Regions from separate parts of the Nocardia sp. NPDC005366 genome, predicted to be linked through region 3. Evidence: riboswitches for the same ligand, from Rfam matches in the RefSeq annotation. Region 3 holds a riboswitch; each other region holds the start of a gene.
What was found. A riboswitch is a leader RNA that binds a small molecule or an ion and turns the genes downstream of it on or off. The one in region 3 is predicted to bind S-adenosylmethionine.
Positions count from the first base shown of each region.

Region 1 (10,631 bases), on a different contig from region 3:
GGCATGCGTGACCTGCACGGCATTACCGGCGAGGTAGCCGACCGCATCTACGAGAAGCTGTACGCCTTCGCGAATTTCGGTTTCCCGGAGAGTCATTCGCAGAGTTTCGCCTCGCTCGTCTTCTATTCGGCCTGGTTCAAACTGCACCATCCCGCCGCCTTCTGCGCGGGGCTGCTGCGAGCACAGCCGATGGGTTTCTATTCGCCCCAGTCGCTGGTGGCCGACGCGCGCAGACACGGCGTCACGGTGCGCGGTCCCGATATCAACGCCGGTCGCGCCGAGGCGACGCTGGAAGATCGCGGTACGAGCATCAGACTCGGACTGTCGTCGGTGCGCCATATCGGCGAGGAACTGGCCGAGAAGATCGTGGCGGCACGAGAAGCCGGGCCATACACCTCCTTCCTCGATCTGACCGGACGCGTGGAACTGACTGTCCCGCAGGCGGAATCGCTCGCCACCTCGGGTGCGCTCGGCAGCCTCGGCGGCACCAGGCGCGAGGCGTTGTGGGCCGCGGGCGCCGCCGCGGGCGAACGCCCCGACCGCCTGCCAGGCACCGGCGCGGCCACCACCGCACCCGCCCTGCCCGGTATGAGCGATCTCGAACTGGCCGCCGCCGACGTCTGGGCGACCGGAGTCTCTCCCGGCACCTATCCGACGGAATTCCTGCGCCCGCGACTGGACGCGCTCGGCGTCATCCCCGCCGCCGGATTGCTCGCTGTCCCCGATGGATCGAGGGTGCTGGTCGGCGGCGCGGTCACGCATCGGCAGCGGCCCGCCACCGCGGCGGGCGTCACCTTCCTGAATCTGGAAGACGAGACCGGCATGGTGAATATCGTCTGCTCGGTCGGCCTGTGGACCCGCTACCGGCGACTGGCCCAGGGCGCACCGGCGCTGCTCATTCGCGGCCGGGTGCAGAATGCGGAGGGGGCGGTCAGCGTCGTCGCGGAACATCTGCAGCGCATGGATCTCCGTGTCGATTCCACCTCGCGCGACTTCCGCTGACGAACCAGCGCGCGAGCCCGGTCCCTCAGGTCGTTCACGGCCGGGAGGAGGTGAAGTACGGTGGATCCGGCCGACGACCGACGGGATGAACACCCTATGCGCGCAGGCATATCGGATCGGACTGCGGTATCGCCGTGCGCCCGAGGCATGACGGCCATGGTCGTGCTGGTGGTTTCGCTGCCGTCGACGGTGCTCAGCGGACTGTTGGTCTACGGCGTCGGCACCCTCGCAGGCCCGCGGTTCGCCCTCGGACTGATACTCGCCTGGTCACTTGTCGGCCCACTCATTCCCGCGCCGACCGCCGATATGGCGCCGCGGATCTTCGGGGTCCGCAGACCACGCCCCGAGGAACAATCCGCGTTGATTCCGGCCTGGCACAACGTCGCTCACGCCGCGCGGGTGCGCGCCGCCGATTACTCGCTCTGGGTCCAGGACACCGGCGACGTCAACGCACTCGCCGCACCGGGACGCATCGTCGCGGTCACCGGATGGGCGGTTGCGGCACTCGGCCCGCGCGAACTGGAGGCCGTACTGGCCCACGAACTCGGCCATCATCTCGGCGGCGGTCAGCGTGCGCACATGCTGGCCTACTGGTATGGCCTGCCGATCAGTGTCATCAGGACCGTCTATCGCAAGATCACCTGGCTGTTCGCCGTTTTCGTCGCGCAGGCAGCGCATATCGTCGGACTCGTCGCGCTGCTGCGACTGTTCGGCATGCGAAATGCCATGGACGTCATCTGTTTCACGGTCCTCGCGCCGACCAGGGCGCTGGTGTTCGCGGCAGCGGCCATCGGATCGGCGCGGGTGTTCGGCGCACCAGCGGTGGCATGCGCGGCGACGGCACTGCTGGTGGAGCCGTTCGCGAAACAGGCACAGCGGCGATGGTCGGAAATCCAGGCCGACGGTGTCGCCGTCGACCTCGGGTACGGGCGGGAAACCCGTACCGTGCTCGATCTGTGGTTACGCCACCACTCGTCTCGACGGAAATCGAGGCCGATCGCCAGGCTGCTGGACTCCCACCCGCCGATCGAGACGCGCCTTCGCGCCATCCGAACCCGCAGGGGCGCTTGGGCCGACCCTGGCCGCGTTATCCCGCCGCCGCAGTCCGCGTAACGACTACTCTGCGATCATGCGGAAGCTTGCGGTGCTGTGCATCGGTCTCCTGGGTTCGGTGCTGCTCGTGGCTTGCGGGAGTCAGACGACGTCGACCTTGGAATCCGCGTCGACGGTCGCGCCCGCCATAACGCCGCCCGGTCTGCGCGAACAGGCGCCCTCACCCGCCGACAGTCGCGGGCAGTCGCCGGATACGGTCGCGCGCAAGGAAGTCGTCACCGGCAGCGTCGACATCACCGCCGACGATCCCATCGCCGCGGCCGCGACAGTCGCGGAGCAGGTGCGAGCCGCGGGCGGACGGATCGACAGCCGCACCGAACAACCGGGAACCGACGATGACGATCCAAGCGCGTCGCTCACCGTGCGCGTACCCGCCGACAAGACCGACAGGTTCATCGACGGACTCGGCGGCGTCGGCAAACTCACCCGCGTCAGCACCAATCGCGAAGACGTGACCATGCAGTGGGAGGATCTCGACGCCAAGATCAAGGCGTTGCAGGCTTCGGTGGACCGGCTGCGTGCGCTCATCGCGGGCGCGACCAGCACGGCCGACCTGCTCGCCGCCGAGAACGCGCTGTCGAGCAGGCAGGGCGAACTCGACAGCCTCACCGCGCGGCAACGATTGCTCGACGACCAGGTGAGCCTTTCCAGCCTGACTGTCGACATCACGGCCACGGAGCAGAAGTCCGACCACGACGACGACCCGGGCAATTTCTGGGACGGAGTCATCTCCGGCTGGAATTCGCTGGTGGATTGGTTGCAGGATGCTGTCGTCTTCGTCGGCAAGGCGATTCCATGGCTCGGATTCCTGGCGGTGGTCGGCACGGTGGTATGGGGGATCGCGCGCCTGGTGCGGCGGCGTCCGACGGGGGGCGCCGCGGCGGGCCGAACACCGAAAGCCGAGCGGCGCCGGGCGGCTCCCGACACCGCGCAAGCGAGGACCGGTGCCGCAGAGGCCGCGACCGGAACCGCGGAATCCACCCCCGACACCACGAAAACCGTTGCCAAGGAAGGAGAATCCGGTGCCCCCAACGGTGGTAAGGGTGACGATCAAACCGAACAGCCGTAAGGGCCCGCTCGTCGAAACCCTCGACGACGGCACCCTTCAGCTCTACGTTCGCGCACCCGCCGTCGAGGGCAAGGCCAATAAAGCCGCCATCGAACTCCTCGCCGACCATTTCGGCGTCCCCAAGAGCGCGGTCCGTTTGACCGCGGGCGCGACCTCCCGCTTCAAACGTTTCGAGGTGGACCGCTAAACCCCGCCGGGAAACCCGTGCTGCCGCCACGCCTCGTACACCGTGATCGCGGCGGCATTGGACAAATTCATCGATCGCCGCCCCGGCAGCATCGGAATCCGCAGCCGTTCGGTGATGTGCGGATCGGCAAGCACCTGCGCGGGAAGTCCGGTGGGCTCGGTGCCGAACAGGAGCACGTCGCCTTCCCGATATGCGATATCGGTGTAGCGCGTCGTCGCCTGGGTGGTGAACGCGAAAACCCGCTCCGGCTCCAGTGTCCGCCACGCCTCGGCGAGACTCCCGTGCACCGTCACCGACGCCAGATCGTGGTAATCCAACCCGGCCCGCCGCAACTTCGATTCGGACAGGTCGAATCCCAATGGCTCGACCAGATGCAATTCGCATCCGGTGCCCGCGACCAGGCGAATCGCATTACCGGTATTCCCCGGGATGGCGGGCTCGTGGAACATCAGTCGGAACACAAGTATCAGTCAACCAGGTGGTCGCTGTCCGTCGATGAGTTGGTCAGTCGGGTAGCTGGTCGTCAGGGCGTTCTGGTGACGACGGCGTCGGGAAGCGAAATCGCTTTGGTCTGGCCCAGTCATGCCGGCCGGTCGGCCGTCGATGTGATCCCTCTGGACGATCGGAGTGACCCCGAGCGCATCGTTCGGGAGATTGTGTCCGAAACCGCCGTCAGCACGAATGAGATCGCGAAGGTGGTCTAGCTGCCGTCTCGCCGTTGAGGTAGATCGGGGCACGTGCCATCGAGGTATCGCACAGTGTCGCTGGACGTACAGTGGTCGGAGCCCGATCGGATCGCCGTGGACAGCGGTCATCCCGGAGAACACTATCGATGTAAGGAGCGGGGACGATGCGGTTCGGCAACGGACTCGACATACCCGAAGGACTCGCCGACGTGTGCGCACCGGACCGAATGGCGGTGCTCGTATACGACATGCAGGTCGGGGTGTTGTCGCAACTGAGCGACGGACCGCAGATCATCGAGCGGGTCGTGCGGCTGGTCGAGGCGGCGCGGCGCGGCGGCTATCCGGTGATTTTCCTGCGCCACTTCTTCTTGCCACCTCGACTCAGTGGCGTATTCGGTCTGCGTATGGCGATGAGCTGGCAGCGGGTCGAGACCGTCGAAGAGTTGAAACCGATCCTGCAGCGCGACACTCCGTCCTTCGAGTTGGTTCCCGAGTTACGACCGCAGGCGGATGAGATCGTCTTCGACAAGACTTCGATGTCGGCGTTCGAGGGCACTCCGCTGGCCGCTACGCTGCGCGACCTCGGTATCGGCAGCTACGCCATTTGCGGGGTGGCGTTGGAGATCGGCATCGCGCCCACCGTCGCGCATTCCACCGACCTGGGATTCGTGCCGGTGGTGATCGCTGACGCCTGTGGCGGGAAGGACAAGGAGGCCATGGCGAGGGCCTACGACGAATTCGCCTTCCAGGGGCACGCGATGGTCACTGACGTCGACACGATCACACCGCTTCTGGCGAACCGACCGGATCAGGCGGCGATATTCTGATTCGATGTGAATCACCTGCGGCTCGTGGCACATCGGCGATGAAGCGGGTCGATCAGTTGTGGCAGGTGTCCTTGTCGTTGTAGAGCAGCATCTGGGTGACCTTCGCCTCGGGCGGGCTCTCGGATCGAATGCCGAGGAAACCGTAGTGGGCGGGGTGGCCGGGGACGTCGGCGGAACTCCAGTTATGACCGAGTTTCAGGGTGGGGTAGGCGGTGCGCACCTGTTCCAGGGTGGAGCCGACTGTGATGCCCTCGGGGGTGTGGGCGGGCAATTTGTTGTGCGTGATCGCGACGATTTCGCCCTGGTTGTAGAAGCCGCTCCAGCCCGCGGCGGCGGTGTAGCGGCCACATCCGGGCGGGTCGCCGCCCATGTCCTCGAGTTTCGCGATCTCCCCGGTGGCCTTGGCATCGGTGACGCTCATGCCGAGCCGGATCTTCCCGTACCCGAGCGGCCCGAAGTCGGGCAGCGGCGGTGCGACGGTGGTCGATGACGCCACGGAATTCGGTGTCGCCGACTCGGCCACGGTGTCCCCCGAACAGCCTCCCGCGCCGCCGAGGGCGGTCGCCAGCACCACGAAGGTCATGACGGCACGATTGATTCGCATGGTCTTCCCCCGATTCGTCCCCGATGATCGAGGTTCCGCCAGATCTGCGGGCCCCGTATGCCGCGCCCAGTCTGGTACGGCCGACGGTCACCGGTCAAGGGGGCCGAGCGCCGGTCGGGCATCGGGCGCCGAGTTCGTCCTCGGGGTGAGGGCCGGGTGCTCGTAGGGTCGGGGTCTGCAAGAATCGGGGGCGTGACCGATGTCGAATCGCCCGCGGGAAGGAAGCCGAGCGCAGGCGAACAGTTCCTGCGCTGCCATCTGCCGATGGTCGTGGTGACCCTGGTCATCGTGCTGGCCGTGGTCTTCGTCGCCTCCGATCGGTGGCGACGTGGCGCGCTGTTCTTCGGGGGCGCCACCCTGCTCGCGGCGGCGTTCCGGCTGTGTCTGCCGACCGCGCGCGTCGGACTGCTCGCGGTGCGCAGCAGACCCTTCGATGTGGCCGCCCTCGGATTGCTCGGCTCCGCCATCGTGACCATCGCCGCCACGATCAGCACGGTCGGCGTCGGCTGACCAGCCCCGGGCTGGTGAGGAACCAACCCCGGTACCGCTCAGCGATGTTCGCGTGCCAGCCGCATGGTTTCGATCAGCAGTTTCGACACCGCGGCGGCCTCGGTCAGGAATCCGTCGTGCCCGTCCCTGGAATGCACGATCTCCAGCCTGTCGCAGCCGGGTAGCGCGTCGGCCAATTCCTGCTGTGTCCGTAGGGGATACAGCCGATCGGAGTCGACGCCGCCCACCACGCACGGGACCGGGGTCGAGGCGAGCGCCGCCGCGACACCGCCGCGCCCGCGGCCGACATCGTGCCGGTTCATCGCCTCGGTGAGCAGGACGTAGGTGGCGGGATCGAAACGGCTACAGAGCTTTTCGGCCTGATGGTCCAGGTAGCTCTGCACCGCGTAGCGACCACCCCGCCACGGATCTTCCTCGTCCTGCGCGTGATTCTCGAAGCGGTGATCCAATTCGGACTCGGTGCGGTAGGTCAGGTGCGCGATCCGCCTCGCGATGCCCATGCCGGTCATCGGGGCGCGATCGGTGTCGTGGTAATCACCGCCCTGCCAGTCCGGATCGGCCTTGATGGCGGCGATCTGGGTGGTCTGGGTTCCTATCTGGTCGGCGGTGGCGCGCGCGCCGACGGCGAGCACCAGGGCCGCCGCCACTCGTTGCGGTGCTTCGATCATCCATTCCAGCACCCGCATGCCGCCCATCGACCCGCCGACCACGGCGGCCAACCGGTCGATGCCGAGCAACCGCGTCAACGCGATCTCCGCGGTCACTTGATCGCGGATGGAGATCTCCGGAAACCTTGCGCCCCACGGCTTTCCGTCGGAAGCGAGGGAGGAGGGCCCGGTGCTGCCCTTGCAGCCGCCGAGCACATTCGTCGCGATCACACACCACTCGTCGGTATCGAGCGGCGCACCGGGGCCGACCATGCCCTCCCACCAGCCCGGCTGCGGGTGGGCGTCGTCGGGCCCGCCGACCACGTGTGAATCACCGGTCAGCGCGTGCTCGACCAGTACGACATTGTCCAGCGCGGGGGAGAGCTCACCCCAACGTTGCACCGCGAGAAGCACGTCGGGGACGACGGCGCCGTTCTCCAGCGCGACATCCCCGATGGCGATCACGCCGAGCCGCCCGTCCGGCGGTGGCAGAAGTGTCACACCGGTCGCTGGACGGGTGGTGCTCGGCTCGGCGCTCACGGTCACGAGGTCGCCGCGAAACCGGCGCGTAGATCGGCCAGGATGTCATCGATGCCCTCGATGCCGACGGCGAGACGTATCAGTCCCGGTGTCACGCCCGCGGCCAACTGCTCCTCGGGTGTCAGCTGCGAGTGGGTGGTCGAGGCCGGATGGATCACCAGCGAGCGCACATCGCCGATATTGGCGACGTGGCTGTGCAGTGTCAGCGCGTCGACGAACTTCTTGCCCGCGTCGATCCCGCCGCGCAGGTCGAACGCAACGATCGCGCCCGCACCCTTCGGGGCCAGCTCCTTGGCGCGCGTATGCCACGGCGAGGTGGGCAGGCCAGCGTAGAAGACGGCTTCGACGTCCGCGTGCTCGGTGAGGAATTCGGCGACGGCCTGAGCATTGGAGACATGCCGTTCGAGTCGCAGGCTCAGCGTTTCGATGCCCTGAGCGATCAGGAACGCGTTGAACGGCGAGATCGCGGCGCCGAGATCGCGCAGCAACTGCACGCGCGCCTTCAGCGCGTAGGCCGGTGCGCCGAGATCGGCGAAGACCGCGCCGTGGTAGCTCGGGTCGGGTGTGGTGAAACCGGGGTAGCGAGCCGCGCCGTTCTCGTCGCGCACCGTCCAGTCGAAGTTGCCGCCGTCCACGATCACACCGCCGATGGCCGTGCCGTGCCCGCCCAGGTACTTCGTCGCCGAGTGCACGACGATGTCGGCGCCGTGGGCAAGCGGCTGGATCAGGTACGGCGTAGCGACGGTGTTGTCGACGATCAACGGCAGCCCGGCCGCGTGGGCCACGTCCGCGACACCGCGGATGTCGAAGATGGCGCCGCTCGGGTTGGCGATGGTCTCGCCGTAGAGGGCTTTGGTGTTCGGCCGGATCGCGGCCCGCCACTGCTCCGGATCGTCCTGGTCGTCGACGAAGGAGACCTCGATGCCGAGTTTGGGCAGCGAGTAGTGGAAGAGGTTGTAGGTGCCGCCGTAGAGCTGCGGGCTGGAGACGATGTGATCGCCCGCCGAGGCCAGGTTGAGGATCGAGTAGGTCTCCGCCGCCTGCCCCGAGGCCACCAGCAGCGCGGCCACTCCGCCTTCCAGCGCGGCGACGCGCTGTTCCACCACGTCCTGGGTGGGGTTCATGATCCTGGTGTAGATATTGCCTGGTTCGGCCAGACCGAACAGCGCCGCGGCGTGCGCGGTGTCGCGGAATGCGTACGAGGTGGTCTGGTAGATCGGCAGGGCCCTGGCGCCGGTGCTCTGATCGGGGGACTGGCCCGCGTGGACCTGTTTGGTCTCGAAGGACCAGGCGGCCGGATCGATCGGGGACGCGATGGGTTCGCTCATATCGTTCTCCAAATGGGGGGTTGTTCGCCGGACGAACGGGTTATCGTATTGCGGGCGACGGACAACAACACATTTCGGGATCCTCCTGAACAGCGCGCTTGCTCCCGGCCTTCGGGAACCCGGTCATCACCCGGAGCACCCCACCGCAGCTGGAGGGTTGCCGTCCAGCGAGCCGGGGCTTGGCGCTGGCACTCATGACCTGACAAACATGGTAACCGGCGGTCGGGCAACGCCCGAATCCCGTTGGAAATATCACGCGGAGTCGAGCGGGCGCGCGTGCGAGCAGATGCGTCGGAGCTCGTCGTACGCGGTGAGTACCGCGGCGCGGGCGGCGCGGGCGGCGGTCTGCGGGTCGCCGTTGACGACCAGTTCCTCCGAATCCGCCATCGCGATATGACACAGCATCTGCCAGGTCGCCACCACCAGCCGGACCGGAAGCGCGTCGGGCGCCGTGCCCGCGCGTTCGGCTAGGCAGCGACTGATCGCCGTGGTCTTGGTCTCGCCGAATTCCAGGGCGCGCGCGTTAACCGTCTGGCTGCTGCGAGCGATCCGCTGCATTTGCTGGAACTGCCGGAAGGATGTGCTGTCCCCGGCGGTGGCGCGGTCGATCATGTCCAGGTAGGCGTTGCACAGCGCGGGCAGGTCGCCGTCGGTGCTTGGTTGTTGCCGCAGCGCGGTGGCGACGCCCTCGCCGAAGTCGGCGACCGGTCCGAGGACGATGTCCTCTTTGGTCTCGAAATATCGGTTAACGGTGCGCGGCGAGACGTCGGCGGCATGCGCGATCTGCTCGACCGTCGTCGCGTCGAACCCTTGGGCGTCGCACAGGTCGAGCGCCACTTCGATGATTCGCGCACGGGTCTGTATTTTCTTGCGCTCGCGCAGGCTCGGTCCCCGTCCGCACCGACCATCGGCCGGGTCGTTGGCGCGGGCGTCGGCCGCCGCGGCGATCGGCGCTGATGAGTCGAGCATGTCCGCATTCTATCGCACGGCGCCCAGTCGCTGTCCGCAACCGACAAATGTCCGATTGCGACATTTTTCTCTTGACGCCAATTGTCTGACGGTGACAGGATTGGCCGAATTGATCCGAGAGTCCAGCACTTCGAACGAGGAGACCGAGATGACCGACACCGCATCGGTGGCCGAAGCACCGGAGAAACGGGGGAGTTCCGCACGCTGGCTCGCCCTCGCAGTCATCGCGTTGGCGCAGCTCATGGTGGTTCTCGACGCCACCATCGTGACCATCGCACTGCCCTTCGCACAACGTGATCTCGACATCAGCGATAGCAACAAGCAGTGGATGCTCACCGCGTACACGCTGATCTTCGGCGGTCTGCTGCTTCTCGGCGGCCGCATGGCGGACTACCTGGGCCGTCGCCGGATCTTCATGGTCGGCCTGATCGGCTTCGCCGCCGCGTCGGCGCTGGCGGGCCTCGCGCAGAACGGGGCGCAGCTCTTCGCGGGCCGCGGCCTGCAGGGCGCTTTCGCCGCGCTTCTCGCGCCCGCCGCGCTGTCACTGCTCTCGGTGACGTTCACCGAGGCGAAGGAGCGGGCGACGGCCTTCTCCATCTTCGCCGGCATCTCGGCGGGCGGCGCCGCGATCGGCCTGCTCGCGGGTGGCGCGCTCACCGAATACGCCTCGTGGCGGTGGACGCTGTTGGTGAATACCCCGATCGCGATCATCGCGCTGGTCGGCGCGTTGACCTTCGTCGTCAGGGATGTGCCCGCACCGCGCACGGGCGGCTACGACGTGCCCGGCGCGATCACCGTCACCCTCGGTCTGATCGCCATCGTGTACGGCTTCAGCCGTGCCGCGGAAGCCGGCTGGACCTCGGCCGGCACGCTGGGGCTGCTCGCCCTCGGTGTCGTGCTGCTCGCGGTATTCGTCGCCGTCGAGCAGCGCTCGTCGAATCCGCTGCTTCCGCTGCGTATTCCGGGTGAGGTCAACCGGGGTGGCGCGCTGCTCGTGGCGCTGCTGGTTCCGATCGCGATGTTCGCGATGTTCCTGTTCCTCAGCTTCTACTTCCAGAACACGCTGGGGTACACGCCGCTCAAGGCCGGTGTCGCCTTCCTGCCCTTCCCGATCGGCATCGCGATCTCCGCGGGTATCACCAGTAGCCT
Region 1 is NZ_JBEXFQ010000005.1:63,638-74,268, reverse strand. Features, by position in the region: gene ABZS43_RS07815 (error-prone DNA polymerase) at 1-1,002, shown strand, start outside; gene ABZS43_RS07810 (M48 family metalloprotease) at 1,150-2,115, shown strand; gene ABZS43_RS07805 (DUF4349 domain-containing protein) at 2,132-3,184, shown strand; gene ABZS43_RS07800 (DUF167 domain-containing protein) at 3,150-3,371, shown strand; gene ABZS43_RS07795 (tRNA (cytidine(34)-2'-O)-methyltransferase) at 3,368-3,832, opposite strand; gene ABZS43_RS07790 (isochorismatase family cysteine hydrolase) at 4,222-4,884, shown strand; gene ABZS43_RS07785 (hypothetical protein) at 4,937-5,488, opposite strand; gene ABZS43_RS07780 (DUF3017 domain-containing protein) at 5,753-5,998, shown strand; gene ABZS43_RS07775 (homoserine O-acetyltransferase) at 6,037-7,146, opposite strand; gene ABZS43_RS07770 (bifunctional o-acetylhomoserine/o-acetylserine sulfhydrylase) at 7,188-8,513, opposite strand; SAM riboswitch class IV at 8,603-8,713, opposite strand; gene ABZS43_RS07765 (TetR family transcriptional regulator) at 8,766-9,482, opposite strand; gene ABZS43_RS07760 (MFS transporter) at 9,631-10,631, shown strand, end outside.
Region 1: another riboswitch for S-adenosylmethionine. It lies ahead of ABZS43_RS07770 (bifunctional o-acetylhomoserine/o-acetylserine sulfhydrylase); the one in region 3 lies ahead of ABZS43_RS19070 (rhodanese-like domain-containing protein).

Region 2 (10,631 bases), on a different contig from region 3:
CCGAGGCCGAAACCGGTGCAGGCCATGAACACCATCGCCAGCCACAGCGGGCTGTCGGCGTCGAGGAAATGCAGCAGGAAAAGACCGAAGGTCAGCATGACCACGCCGATCATCGGGAAACGCTTGTAGCGGCCGGTGCGTGAGATCAGCTGCCCCGAGATGATCGAACCGGTCATCATGCCGAGCACCATCGGCAGCATCTGCAATCCGGCCATGGTCGGACTCGCCCCGCGCACCACCTGGAGATACTGCGGCAGCAGCGCGATTCCGCCGAACATGGCGGCGCCGGTGACGAACGAGATCACCACGCCGAGTGCGAAGGTGCTGTTGCCGAAGATCCGCAGCGGAATCAGCGCCGCGTCTTTCAGCCCCTTCTCCACCACGACGAATCCGACGATGCCGAGGACGCCGATCACGTAGCAGGCGAGGGCGGCCGGGCTGCCCCACCCCCACTCGTGCCCCTGCTCGGCCACGATGAGCAGCGGGACCAGGCCGATCGCGAGAACGAGAACGCCCCACCAGTCGACCCGGTCGGTGCTGTGCGGTTTCTTCGGCAGCCGCAGCACCCGAGAGACCACGAACAGCGCGATCAGCCCGAGCGGCACGTTCACCAGGAAGACCCAGCGCCAGCCACTCACCCCGAGAATCGAATCCATGCCGGCGAGCACGCCGCCCGCCACCGGCCCGATCACACTGGATGTACCGAATACCGCGAGGAAATAGCCCTGGTACCGGGCCCGCTCGCGGGGGCTGACGATATCGCCGAGGATGGCGAGCGCCAGCGACATCAACCCGCCCGCGCCCAGTCCTTGGACGGCGCGGAAAATGGCGAGCTGGTACATCGACTGCGCCAGCGTGCACAGCAGCGAGCCGAATACGAAGATGCCGATACCGATCATGAAGAACGGTTTGCGGCCGTACATATCGGAGAGCTTGCCGTACAGCGGCGTCGCCAGCGTGGCCGTGATCAGGTAGGCCGTCGTCGCCCATGCCTGCATCGAATAGCCGTGCAGATCGTCGGCGATGGTGCGAATCGCGGTGGAGACGATGGTCTGATCGAGAGCCGCCAGCAGCATGCCGAGCATGAGGCCGCTGAGGATCGTCAGGATCTGCTTATGGGTGAAACCCGCGGGGGATTCTGTTACTGCCGGTGCGGTCACGAACAGTTCTCCGTCCCAGTGAGAGTGGCGTGGGATTCGCGAAGAGCGGCAACCATGCTGGGCCGCGCGCGATCGAAATCATCGACGAACCGACGAAGCAGTTCGGCGAATGCGGCCCGGCTGTCCGGAGTCCACGACTCCGTGACCCGGGTGAGATTCTCGTGGCGGCGACGCCGGATCTGCTCGGCCACCTGGCGCCCGCGTTCGGTCACCACGAGTACGCAGGCGCGGCCGTCGGTCGGATCGGCCATGCGCTGCACCAGATCTCGATCTACCAGATGCGCCACTTGGCGACTCACCGTCGAAGCATCGCTGTACACCGCGTCGGCCAGCGTGCCCGAGCGCATCGGGCCGTCCTGGAGCAATCGGAAGAGCACGGCGAACGCGGCCGGATCGACACCGTCCTTGGTGCGGATCTGGGCCGCGGTGCGCTCCCTGATGCGCTGTAACCGGGTGAGCTGAACCGCGATCACATCGATCGCCTCGTCGTCCGGATCCACGCCGCGCCACCTTTACTTGCGTCAAACAATTAGTTGCTTGGCGCAAGTATGTAGGCGGACGAACGGAAAAAGCAAGCGGCCGTAGCGGTGCCTATCGGCCCTTGAACTGCGGCTCGCGCTTCTCGAAGACGGCCTGGATCGCCTCGGTCAGATCCTCCGACGGCAGGAAGGCCGAATTCCACGCCGAGACATAGCGCAGGCCCGCCGCCACCGCGTCCTTCGTGCGCTGATCCAGGACATCCTTCGCGCCCTGCACCACCAGCGGCGGATTGGCCGCGATATCGCGGGCCAGCGCGTGCGCGGCGTCCAGTACCGCGTCCTGATCGGGATACACGTCGTTGACCAGGCCGATCCGCTCGGCGCGCGCCGCGTCGATATCCTTGCCCGTATAGGCGAGTTCACGCAGATGCCCCTCGCCGATGATGCCGGGCAGGCGGTGCAGCGACCCGATATCGGCCACGATCGCCACCTTCGCCTCCCGCAGGCTGAACTTGGCCTCCGCACTGGCGAGGCGGATATCGGCCGCCGCGATCAGATCCAGCCCGCCGCCGATGCACCACCCGGAGACCGCGGCGATCACCGGCTTACGGCAGTCGGCGACCGCCGTCACCGCGGCCTGCATCCGTCGCAGTTCGACCAGGAAATCCGTGCGCGGCGCGGCGAAGGCGCGATCGGCGAGCAACGCGCCGAAGGTGCCCGCCATCGCGGGCAGGTCGAGCCCGTAGGAGAAATGCTTACCCGCACCGGTCAGCACGATGGCGCGCACCTCGGGGTCGGCGTCGAGTCCGCCGAAGATCTCCGGCAGCTCACGCCAGAAGTCCGGCCCCATAGCGTTGCCCTTGCCGGGACCGATCAAGGTCACCTGCGCGACATGGTCCTTGGTTTCGACGGCGAATGCCTGCCAATCAGTCATTTGTACAGCGTATCGAGAAGGCGGTGACGGCACCCCGGGTATCCCCGGTTATCGTCATCGGCAACCCGCCGACCACCGCGTTCGGGATGAGCCGACGGGAGCGGACGCGCCCTGTTAATGGTGTGCAAATTCGGCGTGGCCCGCTGGTTCCCTGGCAGTTTCACGCCCCATCATGGTCGAGTCGGCACATCCATCGACGGGTTCGGAGATCACAATGCTGATGCACCGAGGAATCGGTTTGGACCGGTTGAATTCCCTGCCGCGCGCCAGGGCCGTGCACGCCCTGTACGAATGCTGCTGCAATGTCACATGGGCGGCGCGGATCGCGGACGCGCGTCCCTTCGCCGATCGCGACGCGCTGCTAGCCGAAGCCGATATCGAACTACTCGCGCTGTCGCAGGCAGATCTGGATCGCGCGCTCGACGCGGTGGCCCACGAACCAGCGGGCGAACCCTCTGTCACCGAACTCGCGCGGATCACCAGAGACCGGATCGACCATATGCTCGGACCCGCGGAAGGCTATCCCGAATACTGACCCTCCGACTCGCCCGGCGTCCCACCCGCAATCGTCTTACCCTGGTGCCATGCGCAGGTCGTCGTTACCCCCGGTCGCATGCCGGGTCTCGGACACGCTGATCGCGCGCGGACATCACGGCGTCATCGTCAGCAGACCGGAATCGGCGGCCACCGCCGCCGACGCGGCCAGGGTGCTCGGCGTCGATGTGGGCGCGATCACGAAATCGCTGGTCTTCCTGCTGGACGAGGATCCGGTACTCCTACTGGTATCCGGTGCGCACCAGGTCGATCTACAGCAGACCGGACGACGACTCGAGGGCACCCTCACCCGCGCCCCCGCCGATATGGTGCGCGAAGTCACCGGACAGCCGATCGGCGGTGTCGCCCCGGTCGGTCATCCCACCAACCTGCCCACCTGGGTCGACAACGCGCTGTCCGGGCATCGGGAAGTGTGGGCGGCGGGCGGTCATCCGAACACGGTGTTCCGCACGTCCTTTCGAGAACTCGTCCGGATCACCGCGGGTCTGCCGATCGATATGGATTGACCCGTCGCGCCGTGCCCCTGCGGCGGCGCGGTGGCTTTACGCCCATCGCGCGAACGACCACGCGACAGCCCGCGATCGGTCGAGCGGGCGTAACTTCGAACTGTGACCGAAGCACCACCGCCGGATGCCGGCGTCCAGATCCCCGACGATCTGAGCGGCATCACCGCCGAGCAATATCGCGCCTCGATGCGCCACTATCCCGCGGGCGTCACGGTGGTCACCTTGAATTCGGACAGCGGCCCGATCGGATTCACCGCGACCTCGTTCGCCTCGCTCTCGCTCGAACCCCCGCTCGTCTCCTTCAATATCGCCCACACGTCGTCCAGCCTGGACGCCATGCTCGGCGCGGACTCCGTTGTCATCCATTTCCTCGGCGAACACCAGCATCACCTGGCGCAGCGTTTCTCCCGTACCGCCGACGAACGTTTCTCCGACCGATCCCTGTGGACGACCCTCGACACCGGCGAACCGGTCCTGCACGGCACCCCCATCTGGGTCCGCGCCAGCGTCCACCACCGAATCCCCATCGGCGACCATACTTTCGTCGTCGGCCTGGTCACCCGGGTGCACGACAATACCGACGAGGAACCGGCCGCCGCGCCGCTGCTGTACTACCAGGGCCGTTACCACCGCCCTACGTCGCTGGACCGATAGCTCCGACGCACCCCGCGGGATTCGACCTCGGCGTCGAGCGCGTCCGGATCGATGTCCGCGAGCCGACGCGACCACGACTCACGACATAGGAATCTCAGCCCACGGCGCAGGGTGACGCGCCCCCGGTGTCGACGGTAGCGAACGGGCGGGTCTCCGGAGTCGGGTTCCAGTGCGATCCGGTGACGGCGTAGTTCCAGCCGGTGCCGGTTTCTACGAGGTCGGCCACGGCTTCTATCAGCCGGTCGACGTCGGCGGAGCAGGTGCCGAGGCCGATGCTGGCGCGTAGCGCGCCGTCGAGGCCGAGGCGGGCGAGCAGGGGGTGGGCGCAGAAGCGGCCGTCGCGGACGCCGATGCCGTGTTCTGCGGAGAGGTAGGCGGCGACGTGGCCGGGGGCGAAACCGTCGAGAGTGAAGGCGACGATACCGACGCAATCGGGGCTGTCGGACCACAGTCGCAGGAGTTCGACGCCGGGAATCGCGCACAGGCCGTCGCGGAGACGGTCGGCGAGCAGGCGTTCATGCGATGCGAGGGTTTCGGCATCGATATCGCACAGCGCCGCACAGGCGGCGGCCAGCGCAGCCGCGCCGAGCACATTCGGCGACCCCGCCTCGTGACGCTGCGGCGCGGGAGCCCACTCGGCCGAGTCCGCGCGCACCTCGCGCACCGCGCCGCCGCCCGCCAGATACGGCTCGGCCGCGTCGAGCCAGTCACGGCGGCCGACGAGAACACCCGCGCCGAACGGCGCGTACAGCTTGTGACCCGAGCAGGCCAGGTAGTCGATTCCCGTGTCGCGCAGGCTGATCCGGCGGTGCGGAGCCAACTGCGCCGCGTCGACCAGGATGCGCGCGCCGCACCGGTGCGCCACCTCGGCCAGACGTTCCAGCGGCAGCACCTCGCCGGTGACGTTCGACGCGCCGGTAATCGCCAGCAGCGCGGCAGGTTTGGCGCACAGCTCGGCGACAAGAAGCCGGATGGTCTCCTCGACGGTGTCGGCGGCCCGCACCACGCGACGTCCGTTCCTGGTCCACGGCAGGAAATTGGCGTGATGCTCGATGTCGAGCACGACGGTGTCGCCGGGCACGCATCCGGCGAGCAGGTTCAGCGAGTCGGTGGTGTTGCGGGTGAAGACCACGACCTGGTCGTCGGCGGCGTCCAGGAAAAGGCTCACCGAAGCGCGCGCGGATTCATAGCATTCGGTGGAGATCCGGGAGGCGTAACCCGCGCCCCGATGCACGCTGGCGTAGTACGGCAGCAGCTGCTGCACCCGGTCGGTGACCGCGGCCAGCGCAGGCGCACTGGCGGCGTAGTCGAAATTCGCGTAGGTGGTGGTTCCGCCCTGGACGAGCGGCACCTGGAGGTCATCGCCGGATACCCGGGCGAGGGGGGCACAGGTCTGGTCCACAACAGCAGTCATCACGTAATCCCGTCGACAGAGGGACTCGCAATCGAGGATTGTTCGAGTCCGCGCTTGCCGCGCCCGGTCGGGCGGCGGCCCGGTCGTCACCCGGAGCACCCCACCGCGGAGGAGGGTTGCCGACCAGCTAGCCGGGGCTTGACACTGGTACTCGTGACCTGATCCGAGATTGGCAGACGCACCACAGTCCTGTCAACAGGGACGTTCCGTGTCGACGGCGACACTCGATCACCTGCGTCCGTTCACCGCGGTCGCCCGTACGTCGTTTGCGCATTCCGGCGGTATGCGATGCGATCGATGCATCCCCCCGCGCTACTCCGCTTCCCGACCTACGTGCTCGGCAAGCTGCACAAGGCGGTGCGCAGCGAGATGGGCACGTCGCCGCGCGAGCACTGGGTGCTGGTCTACCTGGAGGAATTCGACGAGTTGTCCCAGCAGCAGGTATCCACCGCTCTCGGCATCGACCGCAGCGAAGTCGTCCGGCTGATCGACGGGCTCGAGCAGAACGGTCTGGTCGTGCGTACCCGCGACGCCGTCGATCGCCGCAAATACCGACTCTCCGTCACCGAGGCGGGCAGCGCCGAACGCCGCCGCACCGACGAACTCATCGAGGCGGCGGCGCAACGGGTCCTGCACCGCCTCGACGCGGACGAGCAGCGCATTCTGCATCGCCTCGCCCTCAAAGCGCTCGGCGAGGATCAGGCACTGAGCGACTGAATCCGGTATTTCGGCCGGTAGCGCGGTTGTCATCGGGACGAACCACCCGATCCGGCGACCATCGATCAGCCGATACCCCGGGTACCGTAGACCACTGGTCCCCGTGGTGTTTGCCCACTGGTAACCCTCTTGTGAAACAACGAACGATGAAGAGCAGGCAGGTCTATGAGAGGTGGACAGGACGTCATGCTGCAGCCGCAGGTCGATACCGCGGCGGGCGAGGGCCCGGATCCGCGGTCGATTCCCGATCCGCTATCGCGCGGCGCCCTTGCCCCGCCCGCCCGCACCCTGGTCGACATCCTCGCCGCCACCGCCATCGACCACCCGGACGCCCCCGCCATCGATGACGGGGACGTGGTCATCGGCTACTCCGAACTGCTGACCGAGATCGACGCCGTCGTCGCGCGCCTCGCCGCGGCCGGAGTGCGAGCGGGCGACCGCGTTGGCGTCCGCATGCCCTCGGGCACCAACGAGCTCTACGTGACGATTCTGGCCGTGCTGCACGCGGGCGCCGCCTACGTGCCCGTCGACGCGGACGATCCGGACGAACGCGCCAGGCTGGTCTTCGGCGAGGCGGAGGTCACCGCCGTTGTCACCGCGGACGGTATCGAAACGACCTCCGCCGCAGCGGAATCCGATGGCACGACGGCGCCGCCCGATCCCGCTGACGACGCGTGGATCATCTTCACCTCCGGATCCACCGGAACGCCGAAAGGTGTCGCGGTGACCCATCGCAACGCCGCCGCGCTCGTCGACGCCGAGGCCGAGCTGTTCCTGCGGGACGCGCCGATCCGTCCCGGTGACCGCGTGCTCGCCGGACTCTCGGTCGCCTTCGACGCCTCCTGCGAGGAGATGTGGCTGGCCTGGCGGCACGGCGCGTGCCTGGTCCCGGCCCCGCGCGCGCTGGTCCGGACCGGGGCCGACCTGGGTCCATGGCTGGTGCGGCGCGAGATCAGCATCGTCTCCACCGTCCCGACATTGGCCGCCACCTGGCCCGCCGAGGCGCTCGAGTCGGTCCGGCTGCTGATCTTCGGCGGCGAGGCGGTACCCCCGGAACTCGCTGAACGCCTTGCCGGAAAAGCGGATTCGGGACGCGAGGTGTGGAATACCTACGGTCCCACCGAGGCGACGGTGGTGGCGTGCGCGGCCCTGCTCGACGGAAAGTGGCCGGTGCGCATCGGCCTGCCGCTGGACGGCTGGGATCTGGCCGTGGTCGATCCGGCGGGCAATCCGGTGGGCGAGGGCGAATCGGGCGAGCTGGTCATCGGCGGAGTCGGGCTTGCCCGATATCTCGACCAGGACAAAGATGCCGAGAAATACGCCCCGCTACCGTCACTGGGCTGGGAACGCGCCTACCGCAGCGGCGATCTGGTGCGCAACGACAGCGCCGGACTCGTGTTCCTCGGACGCGCCGACGACCAGATCAAAATCGGCGGTCGCCGTATCGAACTCGGCGAGATCGACAGCGCACTACAACACCTGCCCGGCGTGACCGGCGCCGCCGCGGCGATCCGAAGTACCAAGGCGGGCAATAAGATCCTCGTCGGCTACCTGACCGGACCCGACGCGGACTACGACCTCAAAGCCGCCAGAGACCGTCTCGCCGAACAACTTCCGGCTCCGCTGGTACCGCGTCTGGCCGTCGTCGCCGAACTGCCCACGCGCACCTCCGGCAAAGTCGACCGCGACGCGCTGCCGTGGCCGCTGCCGAAACAGAAGGACGCCGAGGCCGAAATCGGACTCACCCCGACCGCCCTGTGGGTCGCGGGCCTGTGGGATGCGCTGCTCGGCGCCGAGACACCGAGTCCCGATACCGACTTCTTCGATGTGGGCGGCGGCTCACTCGCCGCCGCGCAACTGGTGGCCGCGCTGCGCGAACGCTATCCGCATATCACTGTCGCCGAACTGTACGACCACCCGCGACTCGGAGCCCTCGCCGATTATCTCGACGACAGCGCACCCGTGGCCACCGCCGAAGTGCGCCACGTGCGCCCGACCCCACTGCCCGCCCAGGTATTCCAGGTGCTCGCGACGATTCCGCTGACCACCCTCACCGGACTGCAATGGCTCACCTGGCTCGCCATCGTCGGCAATATCGCCGCGTGGTCGGGCTCGCTGCCGTGGCTGCCGCATCTATCGTGGTGGTGGGCGTTCATCGCCTTCCTGCTGTTCATCTCCCCACCCGGCCGAATGGCCCTGTGCGCCCTCGGCGCCCGACTACTGCTCGACGACGTGAAGCCGGGCAGTTACCCGCGCGGGGGGCACGTGCACCTGCGACTCTGGACGGCGGTGCGGCTCTCCGAGGCCAGCGGCGCGGAGAATCTCTCCGGCGCACCGTGGATGGTGCCCTTCGCGCGGGCACTCGGGGCGAAGATCGGCAAGGGCGTCGACCTGCATACGCTGCCGCCGGTGACCGGCATGCTGGAACTCGGCAACGGGTGCAGCGTCGAACCCGAGGTCGATCTCTCGGGGTACTGGATCGACGGTGATCTCGTGCATATCGGTCCGATCTCCGTCGGGGCGGGCGCGGTCGTGGGTTCGCGCTCGATCCTGCTGCCCGGCACCAAGATCGGCAAGAATGCCGAGATCGCACCGGGATCCGCTGTCTCCGGCAAGGTCAAGGCGGATCAGGATTGGGCGGGCTCGCCCGCGGTGAAGGTCGGCAAGGCCAGGCATCGCTGGCCCGACGAGACCCCGGCACGCGCCGCGCACTGGGTCGCGATCTTCGGCGTCACCTCCATGGTGCTCGCGTCGGTCCCCATCCTCGGTCTGGCCGCGGGCGGCGCGTTCATCGCCTGGTGGATCCGCGACACCACCACATTGACTGCCGGGCTCGGACGCGCGTTCGCCATTCTTCCCGTCGCCACGCTGCTCAGTCTCGGCGTCTACGCCGCGGTGACGATTATCGCGGTGCGGCTGTTCAGCATCGGATTGACGGAGGGCTACCACCCGGTCCGCAGCCGGATCGGGTGGCAGGCATGGTCCACCGAGCGCCTGCTGGATTCGGCGCGCACCTTCCTGTTCCCGCTCTACGCGAGTCTGCTCACCCCGATGTGGCTGCGATTGCTCGGCGCGAAGGTCGGCCGAGGGGTCGAAGCGTCGACCGTGCTGCTGCTGCCCAAATTCACCACCGTCGCCGACGGCGCCTTCCTGGCCGACGACACCATGATCGCCGGTTACGAACTCGGCGGAGGTTGGCTGCATATCGGTGAGTCCAAAGTCGGCAAACGCGCCTTCCTCGGCAATTCCGGGATGACAGCGCCCGGGCGGCGGGTACCGAAGAACGGACTCGTCGCGGTGCTGTCCGCCGCGCCGTCCAAAGCCAAGGCGGGTTCGTCCTGGCTGGGCAGCCCCCCGGTGCGCTTGCGGCGCGCCGCCGGAGACGGTGATACCGAACGCACCTTCGACCCGCCGCTGCGGTTGCAGATCGCGCGCGCCGTCGTGGAGACCTGCCGTCTCATCCCCGTCCTGGTGACCTTCGCCATCGGACTCGGCGTGCTTTTCACCCTGGCCTGGCTCGCGCAACTGCTCGGCCACATACCCGCCGCGCTGCTGAGCGGCGTGGTGCTGCTGGTCGCCGGCGCTGTCGCCTGCGGTAGCGCGGTCGCCGCGAAATGGGTGATGGTCGGGCGGATCCGGGCCTGCGAGCATCCGCTGTGGAGTTCGTTCGTCTGGCGCAACGAGGTGGCCGACACCTTCGTCGAAACCGTCGCCGCGCCGTGGTTCGCCCGCGCCGCCACCGGAACGCCCGTGCTCAATCTGTGGCTGCGAGGACTCGGCGCGAAAATCGGACGCGGGGTATGGTGCGAGTCCTATTGGCTACCGGAGGCGGACCTGGTGACACTCGGCGACGGCGCGACCGTGGAACGCGGATGCGTTGTGCAGACCCATCTCTTCCACGATCGGATCATGGCGATGGATACCGTCACCCTCGGCGAAGGAGCCACCCTCGGCCCGCACTGCGTCGCGCTTCCCGCCGCCGTGATCGGGGCGGGCGCGACCATAGGACCGGCCTCGCTGGTCATGCGCGGTGATGTGGTGCCGCCGTCCACTCGGTGGTGGGGTAATCCCATCGCACCCTGGCCCGGCGCCGAATCCATTGCCCCCGAAGCGAATACCGAACCGGAAGCGGGCCGAGCGAAAGCGGCACGGTGATGCCGAACAAGTTCTACGACGCGCCGATCGACGAATACCTACCGCAGAACGGCAACC
Region 2 is NZ_JBEXFQ010000003.1:296,911-307,541, forward strand. Features, by position in the region: gene ABZS43_RS05795 (MDR family MFS transporter) at 1-1,160, opposite strand, end outside; gene ABZS43_RS05800 (MarR family transcriptional regulator) at 1,157-1,660, opposite strand; gene ABZS43_RS05805 (crotonase/enoyl-CoA hydratase family protein) at 1,752-2,573, opposite strand; gene ABZS43_RS05810 (2-oxo-4-hydroxy-4-carboxy-5-ureidoimidazoline decarboxylase) at 2,788-3,108, shown strand; gene ABZS43_RS05815 (YbaK/EbsC family protein) at 3,158-3,634, shown strand; gene ABZS43_RS05820 (flavin reductase family protein) at 3,821-4,288, shown strand; gene ABZS43_RS05825 (aminotransferase class V-fold PLP-dependent enzyme) at 4,383-5,702, opposite strand; SAM riboswitch class IV at 5,748-5,861, opposite strand; gene ABZS43_RS05830 (MarR family transcriptional regulator) at 6,000-6,419, shown strand; gene ABZS43_RS05835 (Pls/PosA family non-ribosomal peptide synthetase) at 6,606-10,574, shown strand; gene ABZS43_RS05840 (M1 family metallopeptidase) at 10,574-10,631, shown strand, end outside.
Region 2: another riboswitch for S-adenosylmethionine. It lies ahead of ABZS43_RS05825 (aminotransferase class V-fold PLP-dependent enzyme); the one in region 3 lies ahead of ABZS43_RS19070 (rhodanese-like domain-containing protein).

Region 3 (10,631 bases):
ACAGATCGTTGACAGGTTTGTTCAAACCCTGCAATACCGGGCCGATCGCGATGGCGCCCGCACTGCGCTGCACGGCCTTGTAGGTGTTGTTGCCGGTATTGAGATCCGGGAAGACGAATACCGTCGCGCGCCCGGCGACCGCCGAATCGGGCATTTTTGTGGTGGCCACCGTTGGTTCGATGGCCGCGTCGTATTGGATCGGCCCCTCCACCAACAGTTCCGGGGCGCGCTCGCGGACCAGTTTCGTCGCCACCCGCACCTTGTCCACATCGGCGCCGCTTCCGGATTCACCCGTCGAATACGACAGCATGGCGATTCGCGGTTCGATGCCGAAACGCGCTGCGGTCTGCGCCGAGGAGATCGCGATATCGGCGAGCTGCTCGGAGGTCGGATCGGGGACGACGGCGCAGTCACCGTAGGCGAGTACCCGATCAGCCAGACACATGAGGAAAACACTGGACACGGTGGAGACGCCGGGCACGGTTTTGATGATCTCGAAGGAGGGCCGGATGGTGTGCGCGGTGGTGTGCGCCGCGCCGGAGACCATGCCGTCGGCGATCCCCCTGTGGACCATCATGGTGCCGAAATACGAGATGTCGACGACGATTTCGCGGGCCCGCTCCATGATCATGCCCTTGTGTTTGCGCAATTCGGTGTATTCGGCGGCGAATTCGTCGAGGTAGCCGGATGTCAGCGGATTCAGTACCTGGGCGTCGGTGATGTCGACGCCGAGTTCGGCGGCCCTTGCCCGCACGCTGGTCTCATCGCCGAGGATCACCAGATCGGCGATCTTGCGTTGCAGTACCCGGCCCGCCGCGCGCAGGATGCGATCGTCGTCACCCTCGGGCAACACGATGCGTTTGCGATCGTCGCGCGCCCACTCGATCAGCTGGTACTCGAACATCTGCGGGGTGACGATATTCGTGCGGGGAACTTCGACGCGGCGCAGCAACTCCACCGCGTCCACATGCTGTTCCATCAGCGCGAGCGCGGTATTGACCTTGCGCGGATTGCCCGCCGACATCCGGCCTCGGGTGCGGTAAGCGGCGCTGGCGGTGTCGTAGGTGCCCAATTCCGTGCGCAGAATGGGTAGTCGGGGTTTGAGGCCGTCCATCAATCGCGCGACGGCGGGATGTGGCAGCATGCCGCCGTTCATGATGATGCCGGCCAGCGAGGGGAAACCTGCCGCCTCGTGCGCGTTCACGACACTGAGCAGCACATCGGAGCGATCACCCGGCGCGATCACCACGACACCGTCGGTGAGACGTTCCAGGATATGTTCGGCCGTCATGCCGCCGACCATGATCTTCAGCGCTTCCCGGTGCAGCAGTTCCGGATCGCCGCTGTACATTTCACCGTCGACGGCGGCGCACAGTTCGGCCATGGTCGGCGCGATCAGCAGGGGAACTTCCGGCACCGTCCAGGACGGCACGTCGAAATTGCCCAGGGCCGAACGAACTTCGGCGAGTTCGTCGGGCGGGCAGCGGTTGGCGATGATCGCGACCAGCTGCGCGTGCTCCTGTTCGAGTTCGGAGACGCACAGGTCGACGAGATGTCTCACCTCGTCGGGGGTGCGGTCCGCGCCGCGGACGACCAGCAATATCGGTGCGCCGAGATTCACCGCGATCCGCGCGTTGAAGCGTAGTTCGCTCGGGCTGGCGACATCGGTGTAATCGCTGCCGACCACGACCACCGCGTCGCAGACTTTCGCGACCTCGTGGAAACGCATCACGATTTCGCTGATCGCGGCATCCGGATCGGCGTGCACCTGCTCGTAGGTGACGCCGACGGCCTGGGCGTAGTCGATATCGGCCGTACTGTGCTCGAGCAGCAGTTCCAGGATGTAATCCGGCTCGGTGGTCGAGCGGGTGATGGGGCGGAACACCCCGACCCTGGCGGTGCTCGCGCACAGCATCTGGAGTACGCCGAGCGCGACGGTCGACTTTCCGGTGTCGCCTTCCGGCGAGGCGATGAACACGGTGGACGGAGCTGAGTCGGCCATATCGCCGAGCTTAATGAGCGGTAACGGCCGGTGGCCGCCGGAACCCGGCAACTATACGAAGAATCACGTACCGACCCGAACGGTCATGGCAATTCGCTATAGCGTCCCGATTCGTCGAGATCGCCGACGCCTGTTCCGCGACCGCGACCGCATCGATTGCGATCCGCGCATGGTCGCCCTCACCCGCGCCCGACCCCCGTCCGCTGCCGCCATTGACAGCATCCTGTCAAGAATGACAGCATGCTGTCATGACTCCGAAGACGGTACATATGGCGGTTTACGACACCCTGGCCGATTGGGAGGCCGGTGCGGCTACCGCGCATATCAACAAACGGGAGTGGCAGGTGACGCCCGGCGCGTACGAAGTGAAAACGGTGGGACGCACCCGGGATCCGATCACCACCATGGGTGGGATGCGGATCGTGCCGGATCTGGCGCTCGAGGAACTGACGCCGCAGCAGAGCGCGATGCTGATCCTGCCCGGCGCGAACCAGTGGATCAGCGGCGAACTCGCCGACCTGGAGGCGAAGGCGCGAGAATTCGTGGCGGCGGGCGTGCCGGTCGCTGGCATCTGCGGTGCGACCTTCGGCCTCGCACGCGCGGGCCTGCTCGACAACAGGCGGCACACCAGTAATGCGGCCGTATTCCTCGACTACAGCGGTTACGCGGGCGCCGAGCGGTACGTCACCGAACTCGCGGTGACCGACGACAATGTCATCACGGCGTCCGGAACCGCGCCGTTCGCCTTCGCGCGCGAGATCCTCCGCTGTCTCGGGGTCTACGAGCCGCATATCCTGCAGGCGTGGTACCGGCTGTACGCGGACAACGATCCGGCGGCCTACGTGGTGCTGGACGAGTACGAACGCGCGAGATCGGCAGAGCAGAAGTGAGTGAGACGCACTCCCCCGTCGAATGCCGACATGCCTGAGTCCGGCGATCAACAACTCTTCAGCACCGCCGCGATCACCTCGTTCCGGCTGAACGGCCAATTCCTCGCCATCGCCGAGGAATTGGCCGCCCCCGCCGGGCTGACGGCGGCATGGTGGCAGGTACTCGGCGCTATCCTGCGCGAACCACTGCCGGTCGCGGGCATCGCCCGCGCCATGGGCATCACCCGCCAGAGCGTGCAACGCATCGCGGACCTCCTTGTGGACAAGGGCCTGGCCGAATACCGGCCCAACCCCGCGCACCGACGGGCAAAATTGGTCGCGGTGACCGAGCGCGGACGCGCCGCGATCGGACGCATCGATCCGGGGCACGCGGTGATGGCCGACCGGCTCGCCGCCGAACTCGGCCAGCGACAGTTCGCCGAAACCGTCGCGGTACTGACCCGGTTGTCGGCCGCCCTCGACGCGATCACAGACCGTCCATGACCGCAGCACTGCCCCGCCCAGCGGGTGACATCATCCGCGCGAGCGCGTGGCACCGACCGCATCCACATGCGCGTACGCACCGTCGAATCCCCTGCCGCTCATTACCCTTGGCGCATGCGGATATCTGTTGCTGCCGACGAGCGAACCGGGATCGCCGAGGAGGTGGTCGGCGAACTCGCGCGCAGGGGGTTCGACACCGTGGTGCACGGCGCGCTGTCGGAGAGCGAACGTGATGACTGGGCGTGGGCGAGCGAGGCCGTCGCGCGTGACGTAGCGGAGGGGCGAGCCGATCAGGGCATCGTGTGCTGCTGGACCGGAACCGGTGCGTCGATCGCCGCCAACAAGGTGCCGGGAATCCGGGCGGCGCTGTGCGCGGATGCCACGACGGCGGCCGGTGCCCGCACCTGGAACGACGCGAATGTGCTCGCGCTGAGCCTGCGGAGCACATCGGTCGCCGAACTCACCGAGATCCTGGACGCGTGGTTCGCCGGTCGGCCGAGTACGGAATCGGACGACCGGGCGAATATCGCGTATCTGACAGAGATCGAGGGCGGCCACTGAACTTTCAACGCCGCCCCTTTTCGACGCCGCCCCTTTCAGCGCCGCCCCTTTCAGCGCCGCCCTTTCAGCGCCGCCCTTTCAGCGCCGCTCTTGAACGCCGCCCTTGAACGCCGCGTCCCGTTCCTTTCCGCGTCGCTCAGTCGCCGAACGGCCGCGACGTCCGCCCGACGAGATCGGCGACGGAATCGATCACCGCCGTCGGCCGGTAGGGATACTGCTCGACCGATATCCGCGTCGAGATACCGGTGGTCACCAGGATCGTGCGCATCCCCGCTTCCAGGCCGGAGACGATATCGGTATCCATCCTGTCCCCGATCATCACGGCGGATTGCGAATGCGCGCCGATGCGCCGTAGCGCCGACCGCATCATCAGCGGATTCGGTTTGCCGACGTAGTACGGCTCCTTGCCGGTCGCGCGGGTGATGAGCGCGGCGACCGAACCGGTCGCGGGCAGCAGCCCGTCGCGCGAGGGTCCGGTCGCGTCGGGATTGGTCGCGATGAAGCGCGCACCGCGTTCCACGAGCCGGATGGCGGTGGTGATGGCCTCGAAGGAATAGGTGCGGGTTTCGCCGAGCACCACGTAATCGGGATCGCTATCGGTCAGCACATAACCGATTTCGTGCAGTGCGGTGGTGAGGCCGGACTCACCGACCACGTACGCGGTGCCGTTGGGGCGCTGATCGTCGAGGAAGGTCGCGGTGGCGAGCGCCGAGGTCCAGATCGCCTCCTCCGGGATGTCCAGGCCGCTGTGGCGCAGCCGGGCCTGCAGATCACGCGGGGTGCGTATCGAGTTGTTGGTCAGCACCAGGAACGGGATCTCCTTTGCCCGCAATTCGGCGAGGAAATCGTCGGCTCCGGGAACGAGATGATCCTCGTGGACCAGCACCCCGTCCATATCGGTGAGGTAGGACAGGATCGGCTCGTCGTCTGCGGTCACCGGTCAATTATCGGCTACCCGATTCGGCCGACGCCGGGCGACGCCGCGCGGGCCGCCGAGCGCGCCCCTGCACACAGTCGCCGAGCGGGCTGGCTATGGTCGAGTACGGCCGTACCGCCGCACGCGGCGTCTGTGTGGGACACCCGCGCGCGGCCGGAACCGGTGTCGGAAATACCCGCACCGGATGCGTGGCAGCGAAGCGAAGGAGTGGCGCACATATGAGTGGTCTCAAACTCGGATACAAGGCGTCGGCGGAACAATTCGGACCGCGTGAACTGGTGGAGATCGCGGTGCTGGCCGAGCAACACGGACTCGACAGCGCGACGGTGAGCGATCATTTCCAGCCGTGGCGGCACAAAGGCGGGCATGCCCCGTTCTCGCTGGCCTGGATGGCGGCGGTGGGTGAGCGCACCCAGCGCATTCAACTCGGCACCTCGGTGCTGACCCCGACCTTCCGCTACAACCCCGCGGTGATCGCCCAGGCCTTCGCCACCATGGGCTGTCTGTACCCGGATCGCGTCATGCTCGGTGTCGGCACCGGTGAGGCGCTCAACGAGATCGCGACCGGCTACACCGGCGAATGGCCGGAATTCAAGGAGCGTTTCGCCCGGCTGCGCGAATCCGTCGACCTGATGCGGGCGCTGTGGACCGGCGACCGCACCGATTTCGACGGCCAGTACTACAAGACGGTCGGCGCCTCCATCTACGACGTGCCCAAGGGCGGTATTCCCGTCTACATCGCGGCGGGTGGCCCCCTGGTGGCCCGCTACGCCGGTCGCGCGGGCGACGGCTTCATCTGCACCTCGGGCAAGGGGATGGATCTCTACACCGAGAAACTGCTGCCCGCCGTCGCCGAGGGCGCGGGCAAGGCCGGACGCACCGTCGACGATATCGACCGGATGATCGAGATCAAGATCTCCTACGACACCGATCCCGAACTGGCACTGGAGAACACCCGCTTCTGGGCGCCGCTGTCGCTGACCGCCGAACAGAAGCACAGCATCACCGACCCGATCGAGATGGAAACCGCCGCCGACGCGCTGCCGATAGAGCAGATCGCCAAGCGCTGGATCGTGGCGAGCGATCCCGACGAGGCCGTCGCCCAGATCAAGCCGTACCTGGACGCCGGGCTGAACCACCTGGTCTTCCACGCCCCCGGCCACGATCAGCGCCGGTTCCTGGAACTGTTCGAACGTGACCTCGGCCCCCGGCTGCGGGCGCTCGGCTGAGCTGATAGACGAAGAACCCCATCCCGGCCGGGATGGGGTTCTTCTCGTCTGCGCCGGGCGATTTCAGCGCAGCGCGCGCTCCAGATCCCCGAGGAGGTCGTCGACATCCTCCAGGCCAACCGAAATGCGGACAACACCGTCGGACAGACCGATGGTGGCGCGGCCTTCCGGGCCCATCGCACGGTGGGTCGTGGTGGCCGGATGGGTGATCAGAGTTTTGGAATCGCCGAGATTGTTGGAGATATCGACGATCCGCAACCGGTTGAGCACTTCGAAGGCGCGTTTCTTCGCCTCGTCCGCCGGCGCGTCGAGTTCGAACGTGACCACCGTGCCGCCGCCGCTCATCTGGCTGGTCGCCAAGGCGTGCTGGGGATGCGATTCCAGATACGGGTAGCGCACCCAGCTCACCGAATCATTGCCCTCGAGGAAGCGCGCGAGCTTCAGTGCCGATTCGGTGGAATGGCGCACCCGCAGCGGCATCGTCTCCAAACCCTTCAGTAGCGTCCACGCGTTGAAGGGGCTCAGCGCCGGACCGGTATGGCGCATCAGGTTCTTCACCGGACCGTCGATATAGTCCCGCTCGCCGAGGATGGCGCCGCCGAGCACGCGGCCCTGGCCGTCGATATGTTTGGTGCCGGAGTACACGAGAACGTCGGCGCCGAGATCGAAACCGCGCTGCAGCAGCGGGGTGGCGAAAACGTTGTCCAGCACCACCTTCGCGCCCGCCGCGTGGGCGAGTTCGCTGACCTTGCGCACATCGACCAGGGTCTGCATCGGGTTGGCCGGGGTCTCGAAGAACACCGCCTGCGTCGGCACCGACAGCGCCTGTTCCCACTGGTCCAGATCCTCACCGTCGACGAAGACGGTTTCCACGCCCCAGCGCGGCAGGATCTCGTTGCACACCACGAAACAGGATCCGAAGAGACTGCGCGCGGCCACCAGTCGATCGCCCGCGCTCAACAGCGCTCCGAGCGAGGTGAATACGGCCGACATACCGCTCGCGGTGGCGAAGCACGCCTCCGCGCCGTCGAGCAGGCGCATCCGCTCCTCGAACATGGCGACCGTCGGATTGCCGTAGCGGGAGTAGACGAAATGTTCGACGTCGCCGGTGAACGCGGCCTCGGCCGCCTCCGCGCTCTCGTAGACGAAGCCGGAGGTCAGGTACAGCGCCTCGGAGGTCTCCTCGAAACCGGAGCGGCGCAGGCCGCCCCGCACCCCGAGGGTGGCCGGGCCGACATCATCGGGTAGCGGCTTGTCGAAGGCGCCGCCGGTGATCACGACTGCCGCCAGGGCAGGCCGGTGGCCCGCCAGCCTTCGCCGCCGCGGTGGCCCGTGCTGTCGAGACCGCCCTCGAAACCGTCGAGCACGTTGTAGGACGGGCCGATGCCGAGTTCGGTCGCGAGATTCGCCGCATGCGCCGAACGCTGACCGGAACGACACAGGAAGACCACGGGCGCTTCCTGATCGCGCGCTTGCAGGGCCTTACCCAGCTGGTCGGCGAATTCGGTATTCCGCGCGCCGTTGCTGTCGACCCATTCGATCAGCACGGTCGGCCGCTCGATCGAACTGGTATCCGGCACGCCGACGAAGCGCCATTCCGCTTCGGTGCGCACGTCGACCAGAACGGCTTCGGGATGTTCCCGCAGTATTTCCCACGCCTGCTGGGGGGTGATGTCACCGGCATAACTCATGTCGAACCTCCTGTGAATCCGCACTTGCCACACCCGTTTTCGGCGCGCGGCCAGGTCGTCACCCGGAGCACCCCACCGCGGAGGAGGGTTGCCGACCAGCGAGCCGGGGCTTGACGCTGGTTCTCATGACCTGAACTGAGATTGCCCGTCGAGCGGGCGACATGTCAAACACCGATTCGCGACACGCGGGCAGGTCATCCGCAGACGATCCACTTGTCGCCGGATCGGGTGAAGTTCCAGGTCTCGGTGGTCTCGCGGCCGTCGACCCGCACGGTGACGGCCGCCTTCGCCCGATCTCCGTTGACGGACTGATCCGCGACTTTCGGTATCTCTATTGAGCTTCCACCGGCGAACTGACCCGCCAGCGGCGACTTGCCCTCCTCGAAGCCCTCGCACGCGACTCCGGGCGGCGGCGACTGATCACTGGCGTTACGCGCGCTCACGTAGTTCTGCGCGGCCCCCGCTATCCGGTCGGCTTCTGTGACATTTTTCTCAGCGGGTGAGAGCAGCCCGCCCGCCACGATGGCGACGAGCACGACCGCCGCGAAGACCGCGGCCGCGATGAACGGCGCCATGGTGCGCTGATCGGTCTGGTCGAGCACGATCGCTTCGTCGTCCTCGGGGTCGGGGCGCTGCTCGGTCATGCCTCGATCATCCCTGGTCGGCGCCGCTATCCGACACCCGACCCCGCCGCACCCGGCCGCACCGGCGCGAGCGCGCGTCAGGCACGGACGGAAGGGACCTCGGTAGGCTGGTGTCACGGGTCGTCGGTGATCGCCGGGAGGCGTGGCATCCGTTCAGTTCACGACACCCTGAGAGGGCCCATGACATGCCACCGATAGAATCGCGGGACTGCGGCCTGCTGTCATAGCCATATGAGAGCTCACCGTCGTAGCGACCTGGGGGCCGTGCAGTCACGAGCCAGCAGCACCAGCGTCACGCACCGCGAGGTGCGCCGGAACGACGCGTGAACTTAGCCTAAGCTAAGTCAAACGCCATTAATTTCGACCATAAGGGTGCGCGGAAGAGATGACCGAACAGAGTGCAGCAGCAACGAGCGGTGCAGCTCAGGCGGCCCGCCCGCTCCGCATCGCGATCGTCGGCGCGGGACCGGCCGGCATCTACGCCGCCGACGCGTTGATGAAGTCCGAGGCCGATGTGAGCATCGACCTCTACGAGCGCATGCCCGCGCCGTTCGGGCTGATCCGCTACGGCGTCGCACCCGACCACCCGCGGATCAAAGGCATCATCACCGCCCTGCACAAGGTGCTCGACAAGGAGCAGGTCCGACTGCTCGGCAATATCGACTACGGCACCGATATCACCCTCGACGACCTGCGTCGCTTCTACGACGCTGTCATCTTCTCCACCGGCGCCAACGCCGACCGCGCGCTGGACATCCCGGGGATCGGCCTGGACGGTTCCTACGGCGCGGCCGATTTCGTCTCCTGGTACGACGGACACCCCGACGTGCCGCGCACCTGGCCGCTCGACGCGGAGAAGGTCGCCGTGCTCGGCGTCGGCAACGTCGCGCTCGACGTGGCGCGCGTGCTGGCCAAAACCGGTGACGAACTGCTTCCGACCGAGATCCCGCCGAACGTCTACGAGGGCCTGAAGGCCAACAAGGCGATCGAGGTCCACGTCTTCGGGCGTCGCGGCCCGGCCCAGGCCAAGTTCACCCCGCTGGAACTGCGCGAACTCGACCACTCCCCGACCATCGAGGTCATCGTCGACCCCGAGGACATCGACTACGACGAAGGCTCCGAAGCCGCCCGCAGGCATTCCAAGCAGGTCGACATGGTTGCCAACACCCTCGAACAGTGGGCCATCCGCGACCAGGGCACCCGCCCCCACAAACTCTTCCTGCACTTCTTCGAATCGCCCGCGGAAATCGTCGGCGACGAGAACGGCAAGGTGGTCGGTCTGCGCACCGAACGCACCCAGCTCGACGGCACCGGCAACGTCAAGGGCACCGGCGTCATCAAGGACTGGGATATCCAGGCCGTATACCGCGCGGTCGGCTACCTGTCGCAGAACATCACCAACCTGCCCTTCGACGACCAGGCGGGCACCGTGCCGAACGAGGCCGGACGCGTGCTCCAGGACGAGGCCGCCGACGGCGCGGCCCGTTTCATGCCCGCGACCTACGTCACCGGCTGGATCAAGCGCGGCCCGGTCGGCCTGATCGGTCACACCAAGGGCGACGCCAACGAAACCGTGGCCTGCCTGCTCGACGACGCCGAGGGCTTCATCCCCGCCGCACAGCCCGAACTGGACGCGGTCACCGATTTCCTGGAGTCCAAGGGCGTCCCGTTCACCACGTGGCAGGGTTGGTACCGGCTCGACGCCCACGAGCGCGCACTCGGTGAGCCGGAAGGCCGCGAACGCGTCAAGGTCGTCGAGCGCGAAGACATGCTGCGCGCGAGCGAACCGCACAAGGTCTAGATCCGTCGCCGTCGCGGCGGTCGCACATGCGCGCGACCGCCGCCACAGCGCGAACTCCGTCACTGAGGCATTCTGTACAGGTGTTCGATGCCCATGTCCACATCTTCGACCCGCGGTTCCCGCTGGCCGAGAACGACGGCTACCTGCCCGACGTCTTCACCATCGCCGACTATCGAAAGCGTATGTCGCGCTTCGATGTCCGCGGGGGCGCAGTAGTCACCGGTTCGTTCCAAGGCACCGATCAGAGCTACCTGAAGGCGGCGCTATCGGAGCTGGGCGAGGGCTGGGTCGGTGTGACCGCGCTCGACCTGGAAGCGACCGACGACGAGATCATCGAATTGGACCGCGCCGGAGTGCGGGCGCTGCGCTTCAACGTCAAACGCGTCGCCGCCG
Region 3 is NZ_JBEXFQ010000015.1:132,200-142,830, forward strand. Features, by position in the region: gene pta (phosphate acetyltransferase) at 1-2,002, opposite strand, end outside; gene ABZS43_RS19040 (type 1 glutamine amidotransferase family protein) at 2,251-2,892, shown strand; gene ABZS43_RS19045 (MarR family transcriptional regulator) at 2,923-3,375, shown strand; gene ABZS43_RS19050 (RpiB/LacA/LacB family sugar-phosphate isomerase) at 3,490-3,936, shown strand; gene ABZS43_RS19055 (HAD-IIA family hydrolase) at 4,073-4,873, opposite strand; gene fgd (glucose-6-phosphate dehydrogenase (coenzyme-F420)) at 5,092-6,102, shown strand; gene ABZS43_RS19065 (O-succinylhomoserine sulfhydrylase) at 6,166-7,380, opposite strand; gene ABZS43_RS19070 (rhodanese-like domain-containing protein) at 7,377-7,793, opposite strand; SAM riboswitch class IV at 7,809-7,924, opposite strand; gene ABZS43_RS19075 (hypothetical protein) at 7,988-8,437, opposite strand; gene ABZS43_RS19080 (FAD-dependent oxidoreductase) at 8,823-10,238, shown strand; gene ABZS43_RS19085 (amidohydrolase family protein) at 10,319-10,631, shown strand, end outside.